Linked DNA regions of Phytohabitans houttuyneae. The protein of the gene in region 1 interacts with the protein of each later gene in a pairwise test. Links are inferred from orthologs where the notes say so. Each region holds a gene or a part of one and is shown in the gene's direction. Other genes may lie near its edges.

Evidence for each region.
Region 2: the proteins of rplL (region 1) and Phou_RS08445 interact in binary tests that used the Escherichia coli proteins (3 or more experiments, as listed by UniProt). The link is inferred for Phytohabitans houttuyneae from one-to-one orthologs.

Annotation. Positions count from the first base shown.
Region 1 is NZ_BLPF01000001.1:3,455,466-3,460,630, reverse strand. What follows is about bases 2,376-5,165. They hold rplL (50S ribosomal protein L7/L12), read left to right. Parts: upstream 2,376-3,473; coding sequence 3,474-3,857; downstream 3,858-5,165. Other genes in these bases: rpoB (DNA-directed RNA polymerase subunit beta), read left to right, coding at 4,432-5,165; rplJ (50S ribosomal protein L10), read left to right, coding at 2,839-3,381; rplA (50S ribosomal protein L1), read left to right, coding at 2,376-2,561. Outside these bases: preprotein translocase subunit SecE, read left to right, coding at 60-458; transcription termination/antitermination protein NusG, read left to right, coding at 481-1,200; rplK (50S ribosomal protein L11), read left to right, coding at 1,352-1,783; more of rplA, read left to right, coding at 1,845-2,375. UniProt on the Escherichia coli protein: The binding site for several of the GTPase factors involved in protein synthesis (IF-2, EF-Tu, EF-G and RF3). Is thus essential for accurate translation.
Region 2 is NZ_BLPF01000001.1:1,861,493-1,867,702, reverse strand. Bases 1-3,835 are described here. They hold Phou_RS08445 (error-prone DNA polymerase), read left to right. Parts: upstream 1-305; coding sequence 306-3,635; downstream 3,636-3,835. Other genes in these bases: Phou_RS08440 (hypothetical protein), read left to right, coding at 3,747-3,835; Phou_RS08450 (DNA polymerase Y family protein), read left to right, coding at 1-212. In the rest of the region: more of Phou_RS08440, read left to right, coding at 3,836-4,376; Phou_RS08425 (MMPL family transporter), read right to left, coding at 5,622-6,210. UniProt on the Escherichia coli protein: DNA polymerase III is a complex, multichain enzyme responsible for most of the replicative synthesis in bacteria. This DNA polymerase also exhibits 3' to 5' exonuclease activity. The alpha chain is the DNA polymerase catalytic subunit.

The DNA of each region.
Region 1 (5,165 bases):
AGGCTCGTCTCCGGGACCGGTGGGGCAACGTGTCAAACCCACCCCCCACGGAGGGCGAAGTGGCCGAGAGCAAGCGGCGCGGCGAAGAGCCCGCGGACGACGACTTCGACGACCTCGACGAGTCGTTCGACGACGCTGTCGACGATGACGCCGACGACGACGAGGACCAGCCGGTCTCGCGCGGCGGCACGGCCACTCGCGAGCGCCGCAAGACCGAGCCTGCCGACAAGCCGAAGGCGAAGAAGGACGTCACTCGGGTGGGGTTCTTCGGCCGGATCCTGCGGTTCTTCCGTGAGGTCGTCGCCGAGCTCCGCAAGGTCATCTGGCCGACCCGCAAGGAGCTGCTGACCTACACCGCGGTCGTGGTCGTGTTCGTCGCCTTCATGCTGGCGATCGTGGCTGGCCTCGACTACGGGTTCGCCAAGGGCGTGTTGTTCGTCTTCGGCAACCAGGAATAGACAAAGACGGAAGTGAGCGAGCGTGCCTGAGTACGACGAGACCGCTGCGGCGCCCGACGAGCAGTCCGCGGTGGCGACCGCCGCCGACCCGGAGGCGGTCGAGGCCGACAGCGAGCCGGAGTACACGCCGGCCGCCGAACCGGATGCCGACTACGACCCGGTCGCCGAGCTGCGGCAGAAGCTGCGCTACGCGCCCGGCGACTGGTACGTGGTGCACTCCTACGCTGGCTACGAAAACAAGGTCAAGACCAACCTCGAGACCCGGATCACGAGCCTCGACATGGAGGACTTCATCTTCCAGGTCGAGGTGCCGACCCGCGAAGAGGTCGAGGTCAAAAACGGCAAGCGCCTGCAGGTGCAAAACAAGGTCTTCCCCGGCTACATCCTCGTGCGGATGGAGCTGACCCCGGAGTCCTACTCCTGCGTGCGCAACACCCCAGGTGTGACCGGCTTCGTCGGCGCGACCGACCGGGCCGACCGCCCCGCGCCGCTCTCGCTCGACGAGGTGCTCAAGTGGCTGGCACCGGCTGTCGAGACCGAGCAGAAGAAGGCCAAGCCGGAGGTCAAGGTGCTTGACTTCGAGGTTGGCGACTCCGTCACGGTCACCGATGGCGCCTTCGCCTCGCTGCCGGCCACGATCAGCGAGATCAATGCCGACCAGCAGAAGCTCAAGGTGCTCGTGTCGATCTTCGGTCGGGAGACGCCGGTCGAGCTCAACTTCAACCAGGTCGCAAAGATCTAGAGCGCTCGTTAGCGGCCCGCCTCGTGGAGGCGGGCCGCTTTACGTTCAGCAGTCGACTGGCGCTACTCTAGAACGTCGGTCTGTCGGCCGCGCTTGACCGTGCGCGCCCAACGGCCGTCATCCACGTCATCACCACGCCCAGGAAAGAGCCATGCCTCCGAAGAAAAAGCTAGTCAAGACGTTCACGCTGCAGCTGCCGGCGGGCCAGGCCACGCCGGCGCCGCCGGTCGGTCCGGCGCTGGGCCAGCACGGCGTCAACATCATGGAGTTCTGCAAGTCCTACAACGCGCAGACCGAGTCGCAGCGGGGCGACATCGTCCCGGCTGAGATCAGCGTGTACGAGGACCGCTCCTTCACCTTCGTGCTGAAGACCCCGCCCGCCGCCCGCCTGCTGATCAAGGCGGCCGGTGTCCAGAAGGGCTCCGGCACTCCGCACACCGAGAAGGTCGGCTCGGTCACCCGCGCCCAGCTGCGCGAGATCGCCGAGAAGAAGATGTCGGATCTGAACGCCAACGATCTCGACCACGCCGAGCGGATCATCGCTGGTACCGCCCGCTCCATGGGCATCACCGTCAAGGAATAAGCAGCAGCACTCGTGGGAGGGTCCGCGTGGGCCCGCCGAGACCACAGGAGATACAGAGGACATGCCGCACAGCAAGAACTACCGCAAGTCGCTCGACCTGATCGACCGGTCGAAGCTCTACACCCCCTCCGAGGCGATCAAGCTCGCCAAGGAGACCAGCACGGTCAAGTTCGACGCCACGGTCGAGGTCGCGATGCGCCTCGGCGTCGACCCCCGCAAGGCCGACCAGATGGTCCGCGGCACGGTCAACCTGCCGCACGGCACCGGCAAGACGGTTCGCGTGATCGTCTTCGCGGCGGGTGCCAAGGCCGAGGAGGCCGTGGGTGCCGGTGCTGACGAGGTCGGCACCGACGAGCTGGTGGCCCGCATCCAGGGCGGCTGGCTGGACTTCGACGCGGCCATCGCCACGCCGGACCAGATGGCCAAGATCGGTCGGATCGCGCGGATCCTGGGCCCGCGCGGTCTGATGCCCAACCCCAAGACGGGCACCGTGACCATGGACGTCGCCAAGGCCGTCGCCGACATCAAGGGCGGCAAGATCACGTTCCGGGTGGACAAGCACTCCAACCTGCACCTGATCATCGGCAAGGCGTCCTTCACCGAGGACAAGCTGGTCGAAAACTACGCCGCAGTGCTGGACGAGGTGCTTCGCGCCAAGCCGTCCGCGGCGAAGGGCAAGTACCTGAGGAAGGTCACCGTCACCACGACGATGGGTCCCGGCGTGCCGATCGACCCCAACGTGACCCGCGGCCTCACGGAGGCCACGGCGGAGGCCTGATCCCCTCATCGCCAAAGCGGCGCGCTTCCCTCTGGGGGAGCGCGCCGCTCTCGATTTGGCGGGTACCGGCACCACCGCGTACTCTTGCCCGCGAAGTACCACCCGAAGACCGCTGGTCACCGCGCTCAGGCGCGGTCGAAGGTCCCGTTCGACGGGCGACCCGCGCAGGGCGATGTGCGAGTAAGCGTGACGTCAAGTCCCGCCCCGTGCGCCTTGCGCCGGGGCGTTTTCGTTGTCCGGGCCGGGTGCACCAGCCAGGCGCAACGAGAGGAGGGACATGGCGGACAAGCCGATTCGGGCCGACAAAGCCACGGCCGTCGCCGAGCTCACCGAGCACTTCCGCAAGGCGGAGGCGACCGTGCTGACGGAGTACCGCGGCCTCACGGTCGCGCAGCTCACCCAGCTGCGGCGCTCGCTGGGCCAGACCGCGACGTACTCGGTCGCGAAGAACACCCTGGCCAAGCGTGCTGCGACGGACGCGGGCATCAGCGGCCTCGACGAGCTGTTCTCCGGTCCTACCGCGCTCACTTTCGTCTCCGGCGATGTGGTGGAGGCGGCGAAGGGCCTGCGCGAGTTCGCGAAGGCCAACCCGGCTCTGATCATCAAGGGCGGCGTGTTCGAGGGCAAGGCGATCTCGGCTGACGAGGTCAACAAGCTCGCCGACCTCGAGTCCCGTGAGGTGCTGCTGGCCAAGTTGGCCGGTGCCATGAAGGCGAACCTGAGCAAGGCCGCGGCCGTGCTCCAGGCTCCGCTGACGAAGACCGCTCGTCTGGCGGCCGCTCTGCAGGACAAGCGCGAGAAGGAAGAAGCCGCTCAGTAACGCGGCGAGTCAGCTTCTTTGGGTGCGGGCGTACCACGTGACGGCCAAACCCCGGGAAATTCGAAACAAACCTAGGAAGGACGCCAGACACCATGGCGAAGCTCAGCACCGACGAGCTGCTCGACGCGTTCAAGGAGATGACGCTGATCGAGCTGTCGGACTTTGTTAAGCAGTTCGAGGACACGTTCGACGTCCAGGCCGCCGCGCCGGTCGCCGTCGCCGCTGCCGGCCCGGCCGCCGCTGCCGCGCCGGTCGAGGAGGAGAAGGACGAGTTCGACGTCGTCCTCGAGGCCGACGGTGGCAAGAAGATCCAGGTCATCAAGGTCGTGCGTGAGCTGACCGGCCTGGGCCTCAAGGAGGCCAAGGACCTGGTCGAGGCCGCGCCGAAGCCGGTCCTGGAGAAGGCCAACAAGGAGACCGCCGACAAGGCCAAGGCCAAGCTCGAGGCCGAAGGCGCCAAGGTCACCCTCAAGTAAGTGGATGGCCGGCGGGAGGCCGGGGGCGCGTCGGGCTAGCCCAAACGCTCACCCTCAGGCAATCTCGCGCAAGCTCTCCAGTGGGCTCCTCGTTACCCGAAAAGGTGGTGACGGGGAGCCCACTTCATGCATCCGAAGTAGAAATTCGGGCGTGGCGCCGATCACGGTGGTCCGACCCGCGCCAGAACCCTTGACGCAGCGTTTGCTGGCAGGCACGCTGACATCAGCAAGTCCTTCCGCGCTTGCAACGGCCACCGGCTGGGTAAGGCGGCGTTGGGTCCACAAGTGGCATTGCCATTGGTGAGATCGCAACGCAGCCGACCTGACGGCACCGTGGTTAGCGTGCCGCGTTCTGAGCGGCCTGGAGGCATCGTGAGGTGCCACGAGGTGCGTTCCGCGTCGCGCTGCCGTGGTGGGCTGGACAGCGGTTAGCCGTTCGGCTACACTGCTAGTTTGCGCTGCCTTCCGACTTCAGCCCTGCCCGGAATGTCCGAAACTGGCCGTCCGGATCGGGGTCAGTCGGGGTGCGCGCGCAACGGCCGTTTTGCAGCACCGGTCCTCGGAAGGACGCATCTTGGCAGCTTCCCGCCCTGCGAAGACCAGTCGTACGTCGAGCGCATTTGCTCCCCGCCGGATTTCATTCGGCAGGATCACCGAACATCTTGAGGTCCCCAACCTCCTCGCCATCCAGAACGAGTCCTTCGACTGGTTGGTTGGCAACGAGGCGTGGCAGGGCCGGTCGGCTGATGACCCGCACGCCCGCTCAGGTCTCGCGGAAATCCTCGACGAGATTAGTCCGATTGAGGACTTCTCGGGCACCATGTCCCTTTCCTTCTCCGCTCCCCGCTTCGACGAGGTCAAGGCCTCGATCGAAGAGTGCAAGGAGAAGGACCTGACGTACTGCGCTCCGCTCTTCGTGACCGCGGAGTTCACCAACAACACCACTGGTGAGATCAAGAGCCAGACGGTGTTCATGGGTGACTTCCCGATGATGACCCCCAAGGGCACCTTCATCATCAACGGCACCGAGCGCGTGGTCGTCAGCCAGCTCGTCCGCTCCCCGGGCGTCTACTTCGACAAGCAGCCGGACAAGACGTCCGACCGCGACCTCTCCAGCGTCAAGGTGATCCCCAGCCGGGGTGCCTGGCTGGAGTTCGACATCGACAAGCGCGACACCGTCGGCGTCCGCATCGACCGCAAGCGCCGCCAGGCCGTCACGGTCCTGCTCAAGGCCATTGGTTGGACCAACGAGCAGATCCGCGAGCGGTTCGGCTGGTCCGAGCTGATGATGACCACCTTGGAAAAGGA
Region 2 (6,210 bases), 1.6 Mb from region 1 along the record:
CGCCGCCGGCCCGCGTCGTGATCGGGTCGGCGCGGCGAGAGAGCACCGTCGAGGTGATCGGCTGGATCGGGCCGTGGCCGGTGGACGAGCGCTGGTGGGCGCCGGAGGAGTCGCGGCGGCGGGCGCGCTTCCAGGTGGCCCTCCCCGGCGGCTGGGGCCTTCTGCTCTCGCTGGCCGGCGGTATCTGGTCGGTGGAGGCGATCTATGACTGACATCGCAGTTGATCAGGGAGTTCGTGGGCGTGTCGTCCGGCGTTTCGCTGCACCAACTCCCTGATCGACCTGGAAGGCAGGCTGGAGGTTCCCGTGGGCTTTCACAACCCCGTCCGCCCGTGGGCGGAGATGGAGCGGGTGCTCTCCGGAAAGCACGTCGTGGACCCGCTGGCCGTGGACGCCGACGGCGGCGACTCGCCGGCGTGGAGCCGCAAGCGCCCGCCGTACGAGGGGCCCGCGCTCATCCGCGCCGAGGGCGCCGTGTCCTACGCGGAGCTGCACTGCCACACCAACTTCAGCTTCCTCGACGGGGCGAGCCACCCGGAGGAGCTGGCACGCGAGGCGGCCCGGCTGGGGCTGACCGCGCTCGCGGTGACCGATCACGACGGCTTCTACGGCGTCGTGCGCTTCGCCGAGGCGGCCCGCGCCCACCAGCTGCCCACGGTCTTCGGCGCGGAGCTCTCGCTCGGCCTGCCCGGCCCGCAGAACGGGGAGCCCGACCCGGTCGGCCGCCACCTGGTGGTGCTGGCCCGGGGCCCCGCCGGGTACGCGCAGATCGCCCGCACCGTCAGCCAGGCGCAGCTGGCCGGGAAGGAGAAGGGCCGCCCGGTGTACCCCTCGATCGACGAGCTGGGCCAAGGGCTCACCGACGTGGTCGTGCTGACCGGGTGCCGCAAGGGCACCGTGCCGGCGGCGCTGCGGATCGGCGGGATGGCCGCGGCGGCCGCGGAGCTGGACCGGCTCGTGGCCGCGTTCGACTCCGAGCGCGTGCTGGTGGAGCTGACCGACCACGGCGACCCGAGCGACGGCGACCGCAACGACGCGCTCGCCGAGCTGGCCGCCGCGGCAGGACTGTCCACTGTGGCCACCAACAACGTGCACTACGCCACGCCCAAGCGGCGGCGGTTGGCCACGGCCCTCGCGGCGGTACGGGCCAGGCGCAGCCTCGACGAGATCGACGGGTGGCTGCCCGCCGCGGCCACCGCGCACCTGCGCAGCGGCGAGGAGATGGCGGCCCGGTTCGCGGGGTACCCGGGCGCGGTGGCGCGCGCCGCCGAGCTGGGCCGCGAGCTCGCCTTCGACCTGCAGCTCGTCGCGCCCAACCTGCCGGACTGGGAGGTGCCGCCGGGCCACACCGAGATGAGCTGGCTGCGCGAGCTGACCATGCGCGGGGCGCTGGAGCGGTACGGGCCGCGGGAGGCGGCACCCAAGGAGTACGCCCAGCTGGACCGCGAGCTGAAGATGATCGACGAGCTGGGCTTTCCCGGCTACTTCTTGATCGTCCACGACATCGTGGCCTTCTGCCATCGAAACCGGATCTTCTGCCAGGGGCGGGGATCAGCGGCCAACTCGGCGGTCTGCTACGCGCTCCGCATCACCAACGTCGACGCGGTACAGCACGAGCTGCTCTTCGAGCGTTTCCTGGCCCCTGAGCGGGACGGGCCGCCCGACATCGACGTGGACATCGAGTCCGACGAGCGCGAGAAGGTCATCCAGTACGTCTACGAGAAGTACGGCCGGACGCACACCGCGCAGGTCGCCAACGTGATCTCGTACCGGCCGCGGTCGGCGGTGCGCGACATCGCCAAGGCGTTCGGCTTCTCGCCGGGGCAGCAGGACGCGTGGAGCAAGCAGATCGACCGGTGGGGGAGCATCGCGGCCGTCGACGTCGACGACATCCCGCCGCGCGTGATCGAGTTCGCAAACGAGCTGCAGACGTTTCCACGCCACCTGGGCATCCACTCCGGCGGCATGGTGATCTGCGACCGGCCGGTGATCGACGTGTGCCCGGTGGAGTGGGCGCGGATGGAGAATCGCACGGTCCTGCAGTGGGACAAGGACGACTGCGCGATCGCCGGGCTGGTCAAGTTCGACCTGCTGGGGTTGGGGATGCTGTCCGCGCTCCGGTACGCGCACGACATGATCCAGGATGACCTCGACCTGAGCGGGATGCGGTTGGACGATCCCGAAATTTACGACATGTTGTGCCGGGCCGACTCGGTGGGCGTCTTCCAGGTCGAGTCGCGCGCCCAGATGGCCACCCTGCCGCGGCTGGAGCCGCGCAAGTTTTACGACCTTGTCGTGGAGGTGGCGCTGATCCGCCCCGGCCCGATCCAGGGCGGGTCCGTACATCCCTACATCCGCCGCAAAAAGGGCCTGGAAAAGGCCGAGCCGCCGCATCCGGCGATGGCGAACGCGCTCGCCAAGACCCTCGGCGTGCCGCTCTTCCAGGAGCAGCTCATGCAGCTCGCGATCGACGTCGCCGGCTTCAACGGCGCCGAGGCCGACCAGCTGCGCCGCGCGATGGGCTCGAAGCGTTCGGACGAGCGGATGGCAGCGCTCCGGGAGCGGCTCTACGCGGGCATGGCGGAGCGGGGGATCACCGGCGAGCTCGCCGACGACGTGTACCTCAAGCTCTCCTCGTTCGCCAGCTTCGGCTTTCCGGAGAGCCACGCGATCAGCTTCGCCTACCTCGTGTACGCCAGCTCGTGGCTCAAGCGCTACCACCCCGGGCCGTTCCTCGCCGCGCTGCTCAACGCCCAGCCGATGGGCTTCTACTCGCCGCAGACGCTGGTCGACGACGCGCGGCGGCACGGTGTCGAGGTGCGCCGGCCGGACATCAACGCGAGCGGGGCGAAGGCAAAGCTGGAGTACACATCGGACACCCGATGGGGGAGCGAGAAGGGCGAGCCGCCGCACCAGTGGGGGATGGGCGGCCCGGCCGTCCGACTTGGACTGTCCTATGTGCGCACGATCGGCGACGACCTCGCCGCGCGGATCGAGGAGGAGCGGGAGGGCGCCGGCCCGTACCGGGACATGGCGGACCTGGCCCGCCGGGTCGGCCTGACCGGCGCGCACATGGAGGCGCTGGCCACGGCGGACGCGTTCGCCGGCTTCGGGCTGACCCGCCGCGAGGCGCTGTGGGCCGCCGGCGCGGCGGCGGAGGAGCGGCCCGGCCGCCTCCCCGGCACCGGCAGCAGCCCCAACCCGCCGCCCACGCTGCCCGGCATGGACGCGGTCGACCGCCTGGTCGCGGACGTGTGGGCCACCGGCCTGTCGCCGGAGAGCCACCCGGCCCGCTTCATCCGGCCCCAGCTGGAGGAGGCCGGCGCGGTGCCGATAGCGCGGCTGGGCATGATCGACGGCGGCACGCGGGTGCGCGTCGGCGGCCTCGTGACCCACCGGCAGCGGCCGGCGACCGCGGGCGGGATCACCTTCATGAACCTGGAGGACGAGACCGGCATGCTCAACGTGACGTGCTCGCCGGGGCTGTGGCAGCGGTACCGAAAAGTGGCTCGCACGAGTGCCGCACTGATCGTCAGAGGCCGCCTGGAAAAGCACGACGGCGTGATCAATTTGACCGCCGACCGGCTCGATCCGATCACGCCGCCGGTGACCCCAGCGTCACGCGATTTCCGCTGATACGCCTTCGACGGTATTCCGACAGTGGTGCACGATGAGTCACTTCGCTGTGTCAATCTGTTTCGGGCCCGTGGCGAACGGCGAGTACCAAATAGCGGAATCCGGGTAGCCATGCACAACAGGACGACCTTTCTGGTCGGCGCAAAGTACCTCTTCTGGGTGTTTTTCCTTGCTGTCTACACACCGTTCTTCGTTGCCGCGCACGCGCGCTACACGTTCGGCGTGAGCAGGGCAGACGCCAAGTACACCAGGGCACAGTGCGAGACGATCTCCTGGTGCGGTGACAACCACGACGCCTTCGAGGTCGCCCAGATGACCCTGATGCGGGCGGTCGCCGGCGAGATTTGGGTGAGCGCGATCGCGGTGCTGCTGATCGATGCGATATTCCTACTGCTCGCGACGAGACATCTGAGGGGACGCCAGGTAACCGCGTCCAAAGCCAGATCGTGGTGGCGAGTGCAACTGGTCATCGTTGTGGCGTCGCTCACTATTTACCTCGCGCTCCTCGCGATCGGCGCCCGCGCTCTGCACCGCATTCCGGAAAACGCGCGGCTGGTGCCCTACCAGGAGGCGTTCTCATCGCCCTTCGCCGATGCCGCCATGATCTATTACATTGCGGTATTCGTCGCGGTAAACGTCATTTCGCTCGTGCTCAACCGCGCGCTGTCCCGCCGCCTCGCGGCCGGCAACCCAGCCGTGCCAGCCCAGCGGTCGGCCCGCGTCCTGGTCCCAGAAGACTGACCGCTCGCCATCGGTCCGCGCCGCTGAACGGGCGAGGGTGGCGACGCGGATTGGCAGGTCGGGCCGCATCGGGACTCCGCGGCGAACCGGACGTGCTCGTGGCCGGCTCCGGAGATCTTGGCGAGTTGGCGTCGCTCGACCTTCGGAGTTGGGATTGCTTCCGTGCGACAGCCGCCGGTGTCCTCCCATGCAAGATCCACCTGTCTGGTCTGCCCTACCCGTGCTTCTGTAGATCTTTCGAGCGCGAGTGCGCGAGTCCGTCCGCGGTTCGGCGCCGTCGTCGCGGTCCGTGACTGTCGATCAGTCGGGTTCGGTGTGCGCTTCGAGATCTTGGTAAGTTGGCGCGTAATTTCGACGCTAACTTGCCAAGATCTGGCGGATCGGGCTCCTGGGTTGAGCTGGGCGACCGCGGAGGGTGAGGCGGTGACCGCGAAAGGACTCCAGACGACGAAACTCCGAAAGTCGAGGCGTCGCTATGGCGGCCCCAAACTCGCCAAGATCTCGTATCTTGTTTGCTCCCCGCAACGACGCTGCACTGTGGACGGATGCGGGTCGGCCGCCGAACGGGCGGGCCCGGACACTCTGCGGCTGCGGCCTTGCCGTTGCTTGAGTTGGCCGGGCGGGGTGCCTTCGGAGAGGTAGTGGCGGTCGCCGGTTTTGCCATTCGTCGTGGGCTTCGACCAGGACCGCGCCGGCTGGGTGGAGCAGGGGGCTCGGCGGTGGGAACGCACCGACCGCGTCTGCGCGGCGTCTGATCTCATTGTTCAGCCGTTCCAGGGGGTTGGTGGAAGAACGACCCCGACCGCAGCCTCGGGATCCGCAGCCTCAAATCACCCGCCGTCGTGGTCAGGGGACGATGGCCGTTGCGCTGCGGGGTCCGAATGCCGGTGCGGTAGTGGAGTTCGGCGCCGATCACCGCGGTGGGCTCGGCCTCGATCAAAGGCGTGGTAGAGCGTTTCGGCCGCCTGACGGACCGATCGCCGACCTCGGCGGCCCGGAGTTGGTCCAGCACGTGCAGCAGGGCGGACGGCGGCACGCCGGACAAGGTCAACTCGGGACCACGGCCGGCCCTGGCAGACCTTGGTGAGTTGGCGGCGATATGGCGCACCAACCCGCCAAGATCTCTATCGTGCTTGCTCCCCGCAACGGCGCTGCACTGTAGACGGACCCGCCCGAGGCTGCATCAAGCCGCGGTCCGGTCCGCCGGCGCCCACAAGCGGGCAGCGGCGGACCCGGAAAACCCAGCTAGCGCACCGCCGGTGCCGGCTCGGGTGCCGTCGCGGACGGGATCTCGTCCGGCACCTTCGCCAGCTTGCTCGGGTGCCACATGTGGCGGCCGATGTCCAGGTTGAGTGCGGTGACCAGCACCGCGCGGACGACGATCGTGTCCAGGAGGACGCCGAACGCCACCGCGAACCCGATCTCCGCGAACGCCGTCAGCGGCAGCGTCGCCAGCACCGCGAACGTGCCGGCCAGCACCACGCCCGCCGACGTGATCACGCCGCCCGTCGCGGCGAGGCCGATCAGGGCGGCCTTCTTGGTGCCGTGGCGGACGGACTCCTCGCGCACCCGGGTCATCAGGAAGATGTTGTAGTCGATGCCGAGCGCGACAAGGAACACGAACACGAACAGCGGCAGCGAGCTGTCCGCGCCGCCGAAGCCGAACACGTGCCGGAAGACCAGCGCGCTCACGCCCAGCGCCGCGGCGAAGGAGAGCACCACGGTCGCGACGAGCACGAGTGGGGCGATGATCGCGCGGAGCAGGATGCACAGGATCACCAGCACGACGAGCAGCACGATCGGGATGATCAGGTTGCGGTCGTGGCGGGCCGCG